Regions from separate parts of the Aliivibrio fischeri ATCC 7744 genome, predicted to be linked through region 1. Evidence: predicted binding sites of a transcription regulator. Region 1 holds the regulator's gene; each other region holds the start of a gene.
The links. The regulator CRP, encoded in region 1, controls carbon source genes, mostly activating them, when cyclic AMP is high. The targets are predictions, from matches to a motif close to TGTGANNNNNNTCACA.

Region 1 (3,218 bases):
CTCGCTATGGATTATCTGCGGGATTAGTTTCAACCGATGACAGTGAATGGGATTATTTCGTGGAGCATATTCGAGCTGGAATTGTGAATCGAAATCGTCAATTAACAGGAGCAAGTGGTGATGCGCCATTTGGTGGGCCGGGTGCATCAGGCAACTTAAAACCAAGTGCTTATTATGCGGCAGATTATTGTGCTTATCCGATGGCATCAATGGAAGGTGATGCATGTGAGATTCCTGAGCAATTATCTCCAGGTTTAACTTTGTAGGAGTGCTGAAAATGAATAATGTAAACACACTTTTTTCATCATTATGGCAAGACTATATTACACGTTTGTCGCCATCGGCAGACCAAGTGCATCAATTGCTATCCAGTGGTGGTGATATTGTAAATGATCATATTGCCTTGCGGACGTTTAATTTGCCTAAGGTTGGTTTATCCACATTAGCCGCGCCCTTTTTAGCTATTGGGTATAAACCGTGTGATGAATATGAATTTATTGCTAAAAAATTGAAAGCACAACATTTTGAGCACCCAGATCCTAATGCACCACTTGTGTTTATCAGTGAGCTATTGGTTGAAAAATTATCTGATGATGCTCAAACCATAATTAAATCATTAGTAGAACAAGTTCCTGCTCATTATTTTGCAACTCGTGACTTTCTGTCTTCAGGTAGACCGTGGTCTTTAAGTTTTGATGAATATAAGGTGTTAGCAAAAGAGAGTGAGTATGCTTCTTGGTTAGCTGCTCATGGTTATGGAGCGAATCATTTTACCGTGTATGTTAATCAACTTGATGGTTTTGATGAAGTAGTTGATGTTAATCAGCACTTACGTAATGCTGGATTTAGTATTAATGAGGTTGGTGGAGAAGTAAAAGGCTCTCCAGAGGTTTGTTTAGAGCAATCATCTACAATGGCGGATAAAGTGATGGTTAAATTTAGTGATGGTGAGTTTGAGATCCCTGGTGGATTTTACGAATTTGCTAAACGTTATGAATTACCAAATGGTGAACTATACACAGGGTTTGTTGCGGCTTCTGCGGACAAAATCTTTGAAAGTACTGACGGGTAAAGCTGTCATCTCTAGACATAAAAAACGCAGCTATTGAGCTGCGTTTTTATTTGCTTATGGTAACGACGTTAAATTAACGAGTACCGTAAACTACAATTGTTTTGCCGTGCGCTGAAATCAGGTTTTGCTCTTCAAGCATCTTTAAGATACGGCCAACAGTTTCACGTGAACAACCAACAATTTGACCGATCTCTTGACGAGTGATCTTAATTTGCATGCCGTCTGGGTGAGTCATTGCATCAGGTTGTTTAGCAAGGTTTAGTAGCGTTTGAGCGATACGGCCTGTTACGTCTAGGAATGCTAAGTCACCTACTTTTTGGCTAGTGATTTGTAAACGAGTTGCCATTTGCGCAGAAAGACGCATTAGGATATCTGGGTTAACTTGGATAAGTTGGCGGAATTTCTTGAATGAAATTTCTGCTACTTCACAAGGGCTTTTCGCACGAACCCACGCTGAACGCTCTTGACCTTCTTCAAATAAGCCAAGCTCACCAATGAAGTCACCTTGGTTTAGGTAAGAAAGGATCATTTCTTTACCTTCTTCATCTTTGATAAGTACAGCAACAGAACCTTTTACAATGTAGTAAAGAGTTTCCGCTTTTTCACCCGCGTGAATTAGCGTGCTCTTTGAAGGGTACTTATGAATGTGACAGTGAGACAAGAACCACTCTAATGTTGGATCTGTTTGAGGTTTACCTAGAACCATACTTTATACTTCCTCTGCGTTTGCCAAGTAGGCGATGTCCATTTTAAAATAACTGAGCCAAATATCAGTTTGGCCTATACAATATGGTTATCGGAACAAGGCTGCATGTTCGTTGAGATAATTAACAAAATCATACCTTGTTTCGCAATTGATTTCTTGACTTTGATCGTATGAATTGTGCGACCAAGGGCACAGTTTCGTGAAATGGATCACGAGTTTTCCTTTTAAGTAGTAAAGAGGCTTTTATGAACGCTGAAGTTAAATGGATTGAGGGATTGTCTTTTCTAGGTCAATCTCAATCAGGTCACTCTATTGTTATGGATGGTAATGGGGGAGAAAAAGCACCAAGTCCGATGGAAATGGTCTTAATGGCTGCTGGAGGATGCAGTTCTGTTGATGTTGTTGATGGACTTAAATCGGCAAATCAAGAAGTCACAGCTTGCGTTGCTAAGCTATCTAGTGAGCGTCGTGAAACTGCACCAAAGTTGTTTACTTACATTAATATTCACTTTGAAGTAACAGGTAACAACCTAGATTCAACGGTTGTCGAGAGAGTCACTGCGGATTCATTACAGAAATATTGCTCTGTATGTTTAATGCTTGGTGAGGGCGTAAAAATGACGCACTCATGGGAAATTATCTCTGCTTAAACTTTAGAACTACAGGGTGAGTTAATATTAAAAAGCCTCGCAAGTTAACCCTTGTGAGGCTTTATTTTAAGTTATGAGAGATTACAGAATGAAGCGGCTTAGGTCTTCATCAGCAACAAGTTCACCTAGGCGTGAACTTACATATTCAGCATCAACAATTAAGCTTTCGCCATTTTTTTCAGAAGCATCATAAGAGATCTCTTCCATTAGTCGTTCCATCACTGTGTGTAGACGGCGAGCACCGATGTTTTCAGTGGTTTCATTTACTTGGAATGCGGATTCAGCAATACGACTGATGCCATCTTCAGTAAATTCAACTTTTACATTTTCGGTCGCTAATAGAGCAATGTATTGCTCAGTTAATGATGCATTAGGTTCGGTTAAAATGCGTTTGAAATCATTTGCTGTTAGCGCTTCAAGTTCAACACGGATTGGTAAACGACCTTGTAATTCAGGGATCAAGTCAGATGGTTTTGCCATTTGGAATGCACCTGAAGTGATGAATAACATATGATCGGTTTTCACCATGCCGTGTTTAGTACTAACCGTGCTGCCTTCTACTAATGGAAGTAAATCACGTTGAACACCTTCACGAGATACATCACCAGAGTGAGAGTTTGAACCTTTACAGATTTTATCAATTTCATCGATAAACACGATACCGTGGTTTTCTACATTGAAGATCGCTTGTTCTTTTAGCTCTTCAGGGTTAACCAGCTTCGCACCTTCTTCTTCTGTTAGCGCTTTAAGTGCATCAACGATTTTCATCTTGCGCTTTTTGGTTGTATTG
Region 2 (3,218 bases), 460 kb from region 1:
TTCTTAATACCGTCAAGACCAGCCATTAGCATTGCTGAGTAACATAGGTATGGGTTCGCTGCTGGGTCACCAAAACGAACTTCGATACGACGAGCTTTCGGGCTTGGTACTACTGGGATACGGATAGATGCTGAACGGTTACGTGCAGAGTATGCAAGCATAACAGGTGCTTCAAAACCAGGTACAAGACGCTTGTATGAGTTAGTTGATGGGTTAGCAAATGCGTTGATTGCACGAGCGTGTTTGATGATACCGCCAATGTAGTAGATAGCCAGTTCAGATAGGCCGCCGTACTTATCGCCAGCAAATAGGTTAACGCCATCTTTTGCTAGAGATTGGTGAACGTGCATACCAGAACCGTTATCACCAACAAGTGGCTTAGGCATGAATGTCGCTGTTTTACCAAATGCGTGTGCAACGTTATGTACAACGTATTTGTAGATTTGAGTTTCATCCGCTTTTGTTGTTAGCGTATTAAAACGTGTAGCGATCTCATTTTGGCCCGCAGTAGCAACTTCGTGGTGGTGTGCTTCAACAACAAGGCCCATTTCTTCCATGATTAAACACATAGCAGAACGGATGTCTTGAGATGAATCAACAGGTGCTACTGGAAAGTAACCGCCTTTAACACCAGGACGGTGACCTTTGTTACCGCCTTCGTATTCTGTACCTGAGTTCCAAGCCGCTTCGATGTCGTCAATCTTGAAGAAAGAACCAGACATGTCTGTGTTAAAACGTACATCATCAAATAGGAAGAATTCTGGCTCAGGACCGATTAGAACCGTGTCAGCAATACCAGTAGAGCGCATGTATTCTTCAGAACGTTTAGCGATTGAACGTGGATCGCGATCGTAACCTTGAAGTGTTGCTGGCTCTAGGATGTCACAACGAATGTTTAGTGTTGAGTCTTCTGTGAATGGGTCAAGCACTGCACTTGCTGGATCTGGCATCATTACCATGTCAGATTCGTTAATGCCTTTCCAACCTGCAACTGAAGAACCATCAAACATTTTGCCTTCTTCAAAGAAGTCCGCATCAATTTGGTGAGAAGGGATTGAGATATGTTGCTCTTTACCTTTTGTATCGGTAAAGCGCAAATCGATAAATTTAACTTCGTTCTCTTGAATCAGAGCTAGTACGTTTTCTACTGACATGTAGGATAACCTCCGGTGTTATAATATAAATATTGGTCAGCTTAGCTGTTATAAACTACATTGCTAGAAGCATGCCAAAAGTAATAATCCATTAATATCAATAACTTGCTTTATTTGGTGCATGTATTTCAATGCAGTTTGCACCATTTTGATCTTTAGTTGCACCATATTGGTGCGAGGTGAGTTCAAGTTATTAATTACTTCTAGATGCTATTCAGCAGTTAAATCAAAAATTTGTCAATACGATTGATTTGAAAAGAGCGTAATGAAATGTATTCGTTTTACTTAATTATCTGATCTTAAAGTTCTTTTATTTTTTCATTTTAAGACGGAAGTAAAATCCTAGAAGGGAAAAATAGAACGTAAATTGGCTGTTTTTCCATCGTTTTTGTGTGCTGTATTAAATTAATTTAAAAATAATTGTGTCTTTAATCACATATTTCGTGGGTTTTGCTCTAAAATCTGTTAAATTATTGACCGTTTTTAAACCAAGTAGTGCCAATGGTGGCTCTACACGCTCTGAGTGAATTTGAATCCATGTCTACTCCACAGATTGATAAACTAAGAAATATCGCAATTATTGCGCACGTTGACCACGGTAAAACAACACTGGTTGATAAGCTATTACAACAATCAGGCACACTAGAATCTCGTGGTGAGACTGAAGAACGCGTAATGGACTCGAACGACATCGAGAAAGAGCGTGGTATTACGATCCTTGCAAAAAATACAGCGATTAACTGGAACGATCACCGTATCAACATCGTAGATACCCCTGGACACGCCGATTTCGGTGGTGAAGTTGAACGTATCATGTCAATGGTTGACTCTGTTCTTCTTATCGTTGACGCAGTTGACGGTCCAATGCCTCAAACTCGTTTCGTTACGCAAAAAGCTTTCGCACACGGTCTTAAGCCAATCGTTGTAATCAACAAGATTGACCGTCCAGGTGCTCGCCCTGATTGGGTTATGGACCAAGTATTCGACCTATTCGATAACTTAGGTGCAACTGACGAACAACTAGACTTCCAAGTAGTTTACGCTTCAGCTCTTAACGGTTGGGCTACACTGGAAGAAGGTGAAACTGGCGAAAACATGGAACCACTGTTCCAAGCTATCGTTGATAACGTAGATGCTCCAAACGTTGACGTTGACGGCGCACTACAAATGCAAGTTTCTCAACTAGATTACAACTCTTACGTAGGTGTTATCGGTGTTGCACGTGTTACTCGTGGTTCTGTTAAACCAAACCAACAAGTAACTGTTGTAGGTGCTGATGGTTCTAAACGTAACGGTAAAGTAGGTACAGTATTAGGTTACCTAGGTCTTGAGCGTCACGAAGTTGAACAAGCTAACGCTGGTGACATCATTGCAATTACAGGTCTTGGCGAGCTTAAAATCTCTGACACTATCTGTGACGTAAACAACGTTGAAGCGATGACTCCACTTTCTGTTGATGAACCAACAGTAACAATGACTTTCCAAGTAAACACTTCTCCGTTTGCTGGTAAAGAAGGTAAGTTCGTTACTTCACGTAACATCCTTGAACGTCTAGAAAAAGAACTTGTTCACAACGTAGCACTACGTGTTGAGCAAACTGAAGATCCAGACAAATTCCGCGTATCAGGCCGTGGTGAACTTCACCTATCTATCCTGATCGAAAACATGCGTCGTGAAGGTTTCGAGCTAGCAGTATCTCGTCCAGAAGTTATCATCAAAAAAGATGAAAACGGCAACCTAACAGAACCATTTGAAACCGTAACTATCGATGTTCTTGAAGAGCACCAAGGCGGTATCATGGAAAACATCGGTATCCGTAAAGGTGAGCTAACTGATATGGCACCAGATGGTAAAGGCCGTGTTCGTATGGACTTTATGATGCCTTCTCGTGGTCTTATCGGTTTCCAAACTGAGTTCATGACTCTAACTTCAGGTTCTGGTCTTCTTTACCATACGTTTGATCACTACGGTCCTCACAAAGGCGGTACTATCGGTCAACGTAACAACGGTGTTCTAATTTCGAACGCAACTGGTAAAGCACTGACTTACGCACTGTTTAACCTA
Region 3 (3,218 bases), on a different replicon from region 1:
GTACATTTTCATCCATCATCTCTTCTACTTGCTCTGATTGATTTTCTATATGTACAAAAGCCTGTTGTCTTGCGTTAATTAGGTCAACACTCGCTTGAGCAAATGCAATATTTGGTAATAAAACACATAAACTAATTACTAATTTTTTCATTACGTTCTCTCTTAATAGATGTCTGTCTCGCTTCGAGTTGCATTTAATTTACACCACAACAGTTGCACATGCAACTGTTGTGGTGTAAATTATCTTTCAGTTAGTTAAAACATCCATTAATTAGGAACAAGAAATGAAAATTTGGGATTTACCAACACGCATATATCATTGGCTTCAAGCACTGCTTTTTATCGGATTAGCCGCAAGTGGTTTTAATGGAGAAGGGCCACATATCTATTTAGGTTTGGCGCTTTTTACTCTTATTTTATGGCGTATTGTTTGGGGCTTTATCGGAAGTGACACGAGCCGTTTTAAGCAATTTATTTCTTCTCCAAAACGTACAATTTCTTACTTATTAGGAAAAGAACCATCAAAAGCAGGTCATAATCCAGCGGGATCTTGGATGGTTATTGGGTTAATTTCCACCTTATTTATTCAATGCATTACTGGAATTGCATTAGCAGGATTATTCGATCACATCCCTTATGCCGATATTGTTTTAAATGACAATGTCTTTGATGTTTTTGTTACTCTGCATGGAATATGTGCACGCTTATTACCTGTATTAGTCGTATTGCATTTAGTCACCATTCTCTTTTATAAATTACGCTCAAAGCCACTTGTTTGGGCAATGATCACTGGCGTGCAAAAGAAACTTACAGAACATCAAATGCCATCAAATCTAGTATTTGTATCAAATAAGCGTGCATTATTAGTGCTAATTGCAACAGGATTAGTTACCATTGCAATAGTTGTAAGCGCAGGGGTTTGAACACAATGGAAGAATTTGATCGTCAAAGTAGCTTTGGTTGGATGATAAATGTTGTTGCTAATCAAGCATCAAAACATTTCGAAACGGAATTAAAACAGCACGGTTTAACTGTTGCACTGTGGCCAACCATGATGTGTCTATGGGAAGAAGAAGGTGTGACTCAGCGTGATATTGCCGAAAAGTCAAAAGTGGAAAACTCCACAACCACTCGAACATTAGATAAGTTAGAAAAACTTGGTCTTGTTGAACGACAAGCTGATCCCAATAGCCGTCGTTCCTTTCGAATTTACTTAACTGATGAGGGTCGAGCATTAAAAGAAACCCTTTTGCCGATCCCTATTAAAGTAAATAAAGAAATACTTAGCTCTCTTGAGTTAAATGAGCAAAAAGAGATGATTCGGCTACTGCAAAAAATGGTCGCTGCCGTATAAATATTACTCTTTTAAACTAATAAATAGCCCAAATCATCATGGGCTATTTTTGTATCTACGCCACCTTCATATCCAAATCAAAGCCCTCACAGATACTAAGAGAACTAATCTATTTTTCTCTATTTATTATTTTAGCAATCGAACTTAAATGTGATTTAGATCGCATTTAATTGGACTTAATCGTCTTTTTTGTGCCATTAATTTGCTTTTCAACTGCTAAAAATGCCCATAATAAAAAGGAATTTAATTAGAGTACAAAGGATATGTATTTACATATGGCTATCGCAGCGCCCAGAATCTTGTGTCCAGATATGGATTCTGACACAACAAAAAAATGGATTTTTCGAGAACCTTCGAGGACAGACGGTGACGATGTTTACGCATTGATCACCGAGTGTCCTCCTCTTGATATAAACTCTTCATACTGCAACTTTCTTCAAGCTACTCATTTCAGTAAAACCTGCGTTTTGGCAGAGAAAGATGGCGATCTCGCTGGCTTTATCTCTGGGTACCAAAAACCTGATGAACCGAATACGCTGTTCATATGGCAAGTCGCCGTCTCCCCACGTTACCGAGGTAAAGGGTTAGCGTTTTCAATGCTAACCACACTTTTAGAGCGAAAAAAACTTCTGCATATCGAATTTATAGAAACCACAATAACCAAGGCAAATAACGCCTCTTGGTCACTATTTAAAAAAATTGATGCCCAATATGGAAATCAAGGGCAAGTTACTACGTTTCTAGATAAAGAATCACACTTTAAAGGAAAGCACGATACAGAGTATTTGTATCGTATCCCTCTAAAATCTTCACAAAAATAGGAATCATAAACGGACTCATCATGAATATTTTCAAGAAGCAAGAATCACAAGTACGCTCATACTCAAACAATTTCCCAGTTGTTTTTCAAAAAGCAAAAGGCAGCTGGCTAGAAACTGAAAATGGAGAGCGTTACCTAGACTTCCTTGCCGGAGCCGGATCACTTAACTACGGTCACAACAACCCAGTCTTAAAGCAAGCTTTACTTGAATACATCGAAAACGACGGTATCACTCATGGCTTAGACATGCACTCTAGTGCAAAAGCCACATTTTTAAATGCCCTAAATCGTTATATTCTCGAACCAAGAAACCTAGAGTACAAGGTACAGTTCACGGGACCTACGGGCACCAATGCTGTTGAGGCCGCTTTAAAACTGGCACGAAAAGTCACTAACCGAACCAATATTGTCGCGTTCACTAATGGCTTTCATGGTTGTACAGCCGGAGCACTGGCGGCAACGGGGAATCAACACCATCGCCAAGGTGCCGGTTTTAGCTTAAACAATATTACACGCATTCCTTTTGAAGGTTATGCTGATATCGATGGACTTAACCTGTTTGAGACCATGCTATCTGACAATTCAAGCGGTTTAGATAAACCAGCTGCGGTACTTTTAGAAACCGTACAAGGTGAAGGCGGTTTAAACGTCGCTTCAAACGAATGGCTACAACGTCTAAGTAAGATCTGTAAAGCCAACGACATTCTAATGATTGTTGATGATATTCAAGCAGGTTGTGGGCGTACTGGTACTTTCTTTAGTTTTGAGTCATCAGGTATTAGACCAGATATGGTAACTCTATCAAAATCAATTGGTGGCTACGGCTTACCAATGGCAGTTGTTTTACTTAAACCTGAATTAGATGAGTGGAAACCCGGTGAGCATAACGGTACTTTCCGTGGTAACAACCATGCCTTTATTACTGCAGCAAAAGCACTTGAAATTTATTGGGCGAACGATAACTTTGAAAACCACATCAAACAATCGTCTAACAAAGTCAGCGACGTAATCCTTCGCACCATTAAACGTCACCCTAAGTTATTT
Region 4 (3,218 bases), on a different replicon from region 1:
AATGACTGTAAAACCTAAACCACCACCTATGAACAGTAACGATAGCGTAAAAATAACAAGCGGATCACCGACATACCCCATTAAGCTATCAGAGAAAAGTGAAAAACCAGCATTATTAAACGCAGAGATAGAATGAAACGCTGCATAAAATAGACCTTTCGCGATTCCAAATTCAGGTACCCATCGAAGGGAAAGAACAACCATTCCAATAAATTCAGCAATTAAAGCAAAACAAATTATACCTTTGATTAGCTTCCTTAAATTTACTTTCTTTTCTTGTCCTAATGCTTCTTTTGCTAAGGCTTGCTGACGTAAGCTCAACCTTAAACCGAATATATACAGTAGAACAGCAGACAAGGTCATTTGACCTAATCCACCAATCTGCATTAAAAACATTAAAACAATTTTTCCACTGATAGTGAAATGCGACCCCGTATCAACGACCCCTAAACCTGTCACACTAATAGCAGATGTCGCGGTAAATAAGGCATCCATAAAACTCAAACCAGATACCGAAAAAACAGGTAAGGTTAAAAGCAATGCTGAGGGCAATAGAATAGCCAAAAATGAAAAAAGGATAATCTTTGGTTCAGACCACCCTTTCTCTTCATTATTATGCTGAAGAGGATATAATCCTCTTTTAGGTAAATAACTCATAACGTTCTAATTTTTTTAGCTAATTGAACTTCAGGTCCAACGATAATCAAAATATCGCCAATCTCTAATTCTTTACTCCAATCTGGTGCTGTTTCAATTTCTGGTCCGCGTTTTATCGCAAGTACCTTTACATCGGACATTTGACAAAAATCCAATTGCCCTAATGATTTACCCATATTTTTACCACCGATAACAATCTCAGTCATGGCCAGTCCACTACCGAGTTCATGGAATTCAAACACACGTCTGTCTAGCATTTTACGTGCAACCCGAATCCCCATATCTCGCTCTGGCATAATAATATGATCCGCCCCTATCTTCGTTAAGATTTTGGCATGAAACTTATCATTGGCCTTAACCCAAACAGTCTTAACACCGGCTTCTTTCAATACTAAAGTGGTTAATATGCTGGCATTAATATCTGAGCCAATTGCAACCATAACCATGTCATAGTCATCAAGTTTAAGCTCTGCAACTGTTTCTTCACTTGCACAGTTAGCAACAATAGCGGTAGAGACAAAGTCCATTGCCTTCTTAACACGCTCTTCATTTATATCAATGGCTAAAACCTGAGAGCCATACTGATGCAACTCTTCGCACACCGTAAGTCCAAAGCGACCTAATCCAATTACTGCATATTGTTTATTTTCTGCTTTCATCAATTTACTCACTTTACTATTAATGACACTAAGGGAAATTACCCTTAAAGAGCATCATCCTCCTCGAACGCCATAAGTTCAATCTAATTAAGGATCGGTTATAAGAAAACGATTCCTAGTATTAAAACTAAGATAGCCGAAAAGAATGCGATTGCCCCTTAAGTTTCAACAAAATTAGTTATCAATTATGGAAATAATGTAGAATCAGGTAGAAAATGTGACACCAATCTCATGACACCTTAAAATATAGGCCTAAAATAGCCACATATCGAACAGGAATGTTCAACAATTTTAGTTACACTCAATTTTTATTTGTAAACTGGAGACCTTATTATGGCTACCCCACACATTAATGCTCAAGCTGGTGATTTCGCAGAAACAGTTCTAATGCCTGGTGACCCTCTTCGTGCAAAGTTCATTGCTGAAAACTTCCTAGAAGACGTAAAGCAAGTATGTGACGTACGTAATATGTTCGGTTACACAGGTACTTACAAAGGTAAAAAAGTATCTGTAATGGGCCACGGTATGGGTATCCCTTCATGTTGTATCTATGTTCACGAGTTAATCGCTGAATATGGTGTTAAAAACGTAATTCGCGTAGGTAGCTGTGGTGCGGTACACGATGACGTTAAACTGATGGATGTTGTTATCGGTATGGGTGCATCAACTGACTCTAAAGTTAACCGTATCCGCTTTAACAATCATGACTTCGCTGCAATTGCTGATTTTGGTCTACTAGAGACAGCTGTTGGTCAAGCTCGTGAACTTAACGTTCCAGTTAAAGTTGGTAATGTATTCTCTGCTGACCTTTTCTACTCACCAGAAGCTGATCTGTTCGACAAAATGGAAAAATTAGGCATCCTTGGTGTTGATATGGAAGCGGCAGGCATTTATGGTGTGGCAGCTGACCTAGGAGCAAAAGCACTGACTATCCTTACTGTTTCTGATCACATTAAACGTGGTGAGAAATTAAGCTCTGAAGACCGTCAAAAATCATTTAATGACATGATGACAGTTGCATTAGAAACTGCAATTAAACTGTAATCAGATGTTTGCGCCAGTCATCAATACTGGCGCCATAAAATCCATAAGGGGAGTCTAGTGCCGACTGAAAAACTGCCGTTGGCTGCTAAAGGGTTACAACTCAATTTTTGTAAAACATTGGCGTGTGACAATTTTGGTGATAACGATGAACAACATTATTTAGTTCAACGTACGAACCCTAAGCGACCTGCATTAGTTTGCCGGAAATGTGGTGCTTTTCCTCCCTTAATCAATAACCAAGAGGTATTGAACGAACTTGCACGTCAACAACAAGTTCAATCACACTCCTTACCCTCTTGTAATAACTCAGAATGCGAACATTTTGGTTTCGATGTATTAACCCATCGCGAGCTATATCATGCATTTGGTTACAGTGGTGATAGACAACGTTATCGCTGCAAATCTTGTGCGTCTACCTTTGTAGATAAATGGTCTGGTGAAAACCAAAAGAGTCTTATTCAACAAAAGCTTTTAGGCTTTTTATTTACTGGTTATTCCGTTCGTGAAATTTGCCGTCGTTTACATATAAATCCTAAAACCTTTTACGATCATATCAATCAAATTGCCAGTCGTTGCCGTCGTCATATGTCATTATTTGACTCAAGACTTCAGCATGATAGAACAAGTATCCAACTTGCCTCTAATGCCACCCCACTGCAACCACTGAGCAATAATGGCGTGTTTTGGTATGCCAGCGCAGAAGTAAACTCTGGATATGTCATTGCACAACATATCAATTACTCGGAAACCGATGAACCTGGCACACTGTTGGATCACGACCCTTTCCAAGAAAACGCACAATATTTATCAAATACGTTTGTTAATGAAGCCAATTCACAACCACCCATTGGCTCAAAA

Region 2: typA (translational GTPase TypA) is a predicted target of CRP. The motif match lies at 1,576-1,591, and genes of this name have one in related genera.
Region 3: ectA (diaminobutyrate acetyltransferase) is a predicted target of CRP. The motif match lies at 1,504-1,519, and genes of this name have one in related genera.
Region 4: deoD (purine-nucleoside phosphorylase) is a predicted target of CRP. The motif match lies at 1,533-1,548, and genes of this name have one in related genera.

Annotation. Positions count from the first base shown of each region.
Region 1 covers NZ_CP092712.1:2,615,298-2,618,515, reverse strand. The annotation lists gene astD (succinylglutamate-semialdehyde dehydrogenase) at 1-266, shown strand, start outside; gene AVFI_RS11965 (DUF1338 domain-containing protein) at 278-1,072, shown strand; gene crp (cAMP-activated global transcriptional regulator CRP) at 1,146-1,778, opposite strand; gene AVFI_RS11955 (OsmC family protein) at 2,024-2,428, shown strand; gene hslU (HslU--HslV peptidase ATPase subunit) at 2,510-3,218, opposite strand, start outside.
Region 2 covers NZ_CP092712.1:106,795-110,012, forward strand. The annotation lists gene glnA (glutamate--ammonia ligase) at 1-1,154, opposite strand, end outside; gene typA (translational GTPase TypA) at 1,692-3,218, shown strand, end outside.
Region 3 covers NZ_CP092713.1:312,639-315,856, reverse strand. The annotation lists gene AVFI_RS15015 (c-type cytochrome) at 1-151, opposite strand, end outside; gene AVFI_RS15010 (cytochrome b/b6 domain-containing protein) at 285-923, shown strand; gene AVFI_RS15005 (MarR family winged helix-turn-helix transcriptional regulator) at 929-1,354, shown strand; gene ectA (diaminobutyrate acetyltransferase) at 1,630-2,175, shown strand; gene ectB (diaminobutyrate--2-oxoglutarate transaminase) at 2,196-3,218, shown strand, end outside.
Region 4 covers NZ_CP092713.1:1,308,507-1,311,724, forward strand. The annotation lists gene AVFI_RS19445 (TrkH family potassium uptake protein) at 1-657, opposite strand, end outside; gene AVFI_RS19450 (potassium channel family protein) at 654-1,316, opposite strand; gene deoD (purine-nucleoside phosphorylase) at 1,650-2,360, shown strand; gene AVFI_RS19460 (IS1 family transposase) at 2,418-3,218, shown strand, end outside.